DNA from 2 places in the Niveibacterium umoris genome. Region 1 is predicted to be linked to the other one. Evidence: predicted binding sites of a transcription regulator. Region 1 holds the regulator's gene; the other holds the start of a gene.
What was found. The regulator LexA, encoded in region 1, represses DNA repair genes until DNA is damaged. The targets are predictions, from matches to a motif close to ACTGTATNTANATACAGT.
Positions count from the first base shown of each region.

Region 2: the regulator LexA is predicted to act here: its motif matches at 969-986, upstream of GGR36_RS11440 (ATP-dependent helicase).

Region 1 covers NZ_JACIET010000001.1:566,196-568,656, reverse strand. The annotation lists gene GGR36_RS02470 (zinc-dependent alcohol dehydrogenase family protein) at 1-535, shown strand, start outside; gene lexA (transcriptional repressor LexA) at 577-1,179, shown strand; gene GGR36_RS02460 (hypothetical protein) at 1,180-1,755, shown strand; gene GGR36_RS02455 (M20 aminoacylase family protein) at 1,863-2,461, shown strand, end outside.
Region 2 covers NZ_JACIET010000001.1:2,551,078-2,553,538, forward strand. The annotation lists gene GGR36_RS11440 (ATP-dependent helicase) at 1-948, opposite strand, end outside; gene GGR36_RS11445 (hypothetical protein) at 1,102-1,548, shown strand; gene GGR36_RS11450 (polyamine aminopropyltransferase) at 1,633-2,461, opposite strand, start outside.

The sequences.
Region 1 (2,461 bases):
GATCGGCTACCGCGCCCTGAACATGGCAGGCGACGCACGGCGCATTGGCATCTACGGCTTCGGCGCGGCAGCACATATCGTCACCCAGGTCGCCCGGCAACAGGAAAGGCAAGTGTTTGCCTTCACCCGCGAGGGCGATACCGAAAGTCAGCAATTCGCCCTGCAACTCGGCGCCGCATGGGCAGGCGCATCGGACGAACCCGCCCCCGAAGCCCTCGACGCGGCAATCATCTTCGCACCGGTCGGTGCCCTCGTTCCCTTATCCCTGCACAGCCTGCGCAAAGGCGGAATCGTGGTCTGCGCGGGCATCCACATGAGTGACATACCCGCTTTCCCCTACGCTTGGCTGTGGGGCGAGCGGCAAATCCGATCCGTGGCGAATCTCACACGTCGCGATGGCACCGAATTTCTCGAACGTGTCGCGCACCAACCGGTGCACACCAGCGTGACGCGCTTTCCTCTCGCACAGGCCAATCAGGCCATCGCGCGACTGCGAGCCGGCACCCTGCAGGGCGCCGCGGTGCTGATCCCCTGATCGCGCTTGCACAAGCAGGGTTTCTGTACAAAAATACAGGCATGACTCAAGCATCGGATCTCACCCCCCGCCAGGCGGAAATCCTCGACCTGATCCGGCGCACCGTGCGCGAGGAAGGCCGGCCGCCGACGCGGATCGAAATCTGCGAGGCCTTCGGCTTCCGTTCCCCCAACGCGGCAGAAGAGCATCTCAAGGCGCTGGCCCGCAAAGGCGCAATCGCGATGGAAGAGGGTCGCGCGCGCGGCATCCGCCTGCTCGAAGAAACGGGCCTACCGGTGGTTGGTCGCGTCGCCGCCGGCAGCCCTATCCTCGCAGCCGAAAATTGCGAGCGGCGCATCGACATCGACCCCGCCATGTTTTCGCCTTCAGCTGATTACCTGCTCAAGGTGAAAGGCTTGTCGATGCGCGATGCGGGCATCCTTGACGGCGACCTGATCGCCGTCCACCGCACACCGGACGCCCGAAATGGCCAGATCGTGGTGGCGCGGCTAGGTGACGACGTGACGGTGAAGCGCCTGGAACGGCGCGGCAACCGTGTCCGCCTGCTGGCAGAGAATCCCGATTTCGCGCCTATCGAACCGGACGGCGAGAACTTCCACCTCGAAGGCGTCGTCGTCGGCCTGATACGCAACGGTTTTCACTGAGTGACAACAGATACATCGCAGATGCTGCCGGGCAACCGTTTGCTCGTTCGCAGCCGCAAATTCTTCATTGCAGCACTGCTGTTCGCCATACCCTCGGCGGCATTGGGGCTGCGGCTTGCCGGAATCTGGGGCAGCGTGTCGTCGCTTTCCGGCGCCGAGTTCCTGATCAGTGCCACGGCCTTCGGCTTGGCCTTGATTGTGCTGCCACTTGGCGCACTGGTCTGCCTCGCCGTCGCCCTTTTCATGCGGGTCGAAAGCGCGGTGGTCAAGCGGTCTCCGCAAGCAGTCGGCGTCGTCGATCGCCTGTGCGTGGCCGGCGCCGTGCTCTTGAGCCTGCTGCCGGCCGCATGGCCCGCATCGAAAGCGTTCCGCGCATTGGTGACGGGCGCGATCACGATTCGCCTACCGATGGAACATACCTTCTCGATGGCGAGCGATCCGCTGGCATTCACGGAGAACATTGCCTATTGGCTGTTCGCTGCGGCTGCGCTGGCTGGCTTGGCCGTCGTCTACTGGCGCGGGCGCTGGCAACGCTTCCGCTCTCTGCCTCCGGCCGACCCACCCGTCAGCCGATGACATTCCGGACCCTCAGCCAGGCGCTTCTGCAGGCAAGCTGTCGGGTGTCAAAGCGGGAGCCCTGCTAGACTTGCATGCCCAGCAGAGCGATTGATTGAGGCGGAGAGATGCGAATCATCGACGACATCCGCGCACGGCATGCGGAGCTCGCGCGCATCAGGCGCGACATCCATGCGCACCCTGAACTGGCCTTCGACGAGCACCGCACCAGCGAACTCGTTGCACGGCACCTGGAAGCTCTCGGCATCGAAACGCACCGCGGCATCGGCAAGACCGGCGTGGTCGGTGTGATCCGCGCGGGCACAAGCCAGCGCGCGATTGGCCTGCGCGCCGACATGGACGCCCTGCCGATCACCGAGAGGAACACTTTCGATCATCGTTCGCGACACGCAGGCCGCATGCACGCCTGTGGGCACGACGGACATACGACCATGCTGCTTGGCGCCGCGGAGTACCTCGCCAGGAACCGGAAGTTCGATGGGACCGTGGTGCTGATTTTCCAGCCCGCCGAAGAAGGCGAAGGCGGTGCGCCGGCAATGCTCGCCGATGGCCTGCTCGATAAGTTTCCATTCGACATGGTGTTCGGCATGCACAACTGGCCTGGCCTGCCGGTGGGCACTTTCGGCGTCTTCCCAGGCCCGGTCATGGCGAGTTCAGACCAGTGGGAAATCGACATTCGCGGACGCGGCGCGCATGCAGCGATGCC
Region 2 (2,461 bases), 2.0 Mb from region 1:
ATTCGATGCCGCCAGGATCGGCTGGGTCGAGCGGTAGTTGCGCTCGAGTGTCACCACCTGCGCCGGCTGCGGGAACTGCTGCGGGAAGTCGAGGATGTTGCGCACCGTCGCGCCACGGAAGGCGTAGATCGACTGTGCGTCGTCGCCGACCACGGTGAGTCCCTGCCCTTCCGGTTTCAGCGCCTTGAGGATGGAGGCCTGCAGGCGGTTGGTGTCCTGATACTCATCGACCAGCACATGCGCGAAGCGTGCGCCGAGTTCAGCCGCCAGCGTCGGTTCGCTGACCATGTGCGCCCAGTACAGCAGCAGGTCGTCGTAGTCGAGCACGCCTTGCCGCTGCTTGGCGGTGACGTAGGCCCCGAAAAGTGCCTTCAGGTCGTCTTCCCACATTGCACACCAAGGGAAGGTTTCCTTCAGCACGTCGGCGAGCGGCGCCTCGGTGTTCACCACCCGGGAATAGATCGCGAGGCAGGTCTGCTTGGTCGGGAAGCGCTTTTCCTTGGCCGAGAAGCCCAACTCATGGCGGACCAGATTCATCAGGTCGGCCGAATCCTCGCGGTCGTGGATGGTGAAGTTCTGCCCCAGGCCGATCCGTTCGGCGTACTCGCGCAGCAGTCGCGCGCCAATGCCGTGAAAGGTGCCGGCCCAGGCCAGCGCGGCACGCGCCAGCGTCGGGTCGTCCGACGCCGCGCCGAGGATGCGCTCGACCCGGCGCGTCATTTCGACCGCCGCGCGGCGCGAGAACGTCAGCAGCAGGATCGCTGCCGGGTCCGCCCCACCCAGCACAAGGTGCGCGACGCGGTGCGCAAGGGTGTTGGTCTTGCCCGATCCGGCACCCGCGATCACCAGCAATGGCGCGGCGCCGGCGTACTCCACCGCGGCGCGCTGCTCCGGGTTCAGGTGATCGCGTGGGCTCGTTGAAGCGGCTGGATTCGCAGGTGGCGGCATGGTCGTTGATCGGTCAAAACCATGTATGAATATACACCCTCGCCGTATTCGCCGGCAGCGGTAGTGACATTCCGCACCCCGCTCGGCAATCCCTCTGGCGCATCGGCCTCGCTGAACCATACTGCAAACAGGCACATGCGGCGGGAGAGCACGATGAACACGGTTGCCTTTGAACAGATCGGTCGCGACGAAGCGCGCGAGGCCTTCGACGCTGCATTCCCGCAGCGCGGCAAGGCAGCGGACACCAACACGTACCAGCACGGCGCCACGGCCGACGAGCCGCTCACCCCGGGCGCCCGTGAATGGCTACGCAGTCTGCCGCACCAAGCACGCGCCGAGCACCTCTCGGCACGCCATCCGCACATCGCCAATGCCATCGCGGCGCGCTGGCAGCGTCCAGTGGAAGCACTGAACTACCTGAACGAATTGCTGGTCGATCACCGTGGCTCGCGCAAGGGCTTTTCCGAGCCGGTGGTGATCGAACTGCTGCATCTGCACGACCTGTGCACCGACGCACTGCCGCGCCGCAATCACTTGCTGCCCAACGACCCTTGGCTGGCCGGCAACGACCCCTCCGATCGCAACGCCGAGTACCGTTGAAGGAAACGCCCCGCGCGGGGTCACCGTGATGGCATTCATCTGGCCTTGCCGGCGTGACACATCGTGCGTGCCGCACGCCTCCGATCAGCGTATCGCGTGCCGCCACTCATCCTCGAAAATGCGTACCAGATTCTGGCTGTTGAGGTGGTTCGGTTCGGCGTCGACGCGCGCCATGTCGCCCGGAAAGTCGAACAGCGTCGCAAGCGACGCGTTGGTCAGGAAGCGTGTCTCGACCGGCAGCACTTGCGGCCGTGCGTACAGCGTCCTGCCCGCAAGGATATAGCCCCACTCACCGAACGAAGGCACCAGCGTGTGGTAGGGCGCGGTCAGCAGACCGGCTTCTTCGAGCGTGGCAACCACCGTCCAGAACGCCTTGCGAGCGTAGAAGGGACTGGTCGCCTGCACGACGATGCGCCCCTCGGGTACGACATGGCGGGCCAGCAAGCGATAGAACGCGGTGGTGTAGAGCTTGCCGACCGCGAAGCTGGACGGGTCGGGGAAGTCGACAACGACGAAGTCAAAGGTCTCGGCATGGTCTTCCAGCCAGCGGCCGGCGTCCGTGTTGATGACCCGCACCTTCGGTGAGTGGAAGGCGTCGTGGTTGAGCGCACGCAGCGCCGGTGCGTCGCGGAACAGATCGGTCATGCCCGGGTCCAGATCGACCAGGGTGACTTGCTGGATCTGCGGGTACTTGAGGATCTCGCGCACCGCAAGGCCATCGCCGCCACCCAGCACCAGCACCCGCCTGGCCCACGGCAAAGCCGCCAGGCCGGGGTGGACCAGCGCTTCGTGGTAGCGGTATTCGTCGGCTGACGAGAACTGCAGGTTGTTGTTGAGGAACAGCCGCAGGTCGTCCTTCCAGCGGGTCAGTACGATGCGCTGGTAGGGTGTGGTGCGGGTGTAGAGGATCTGG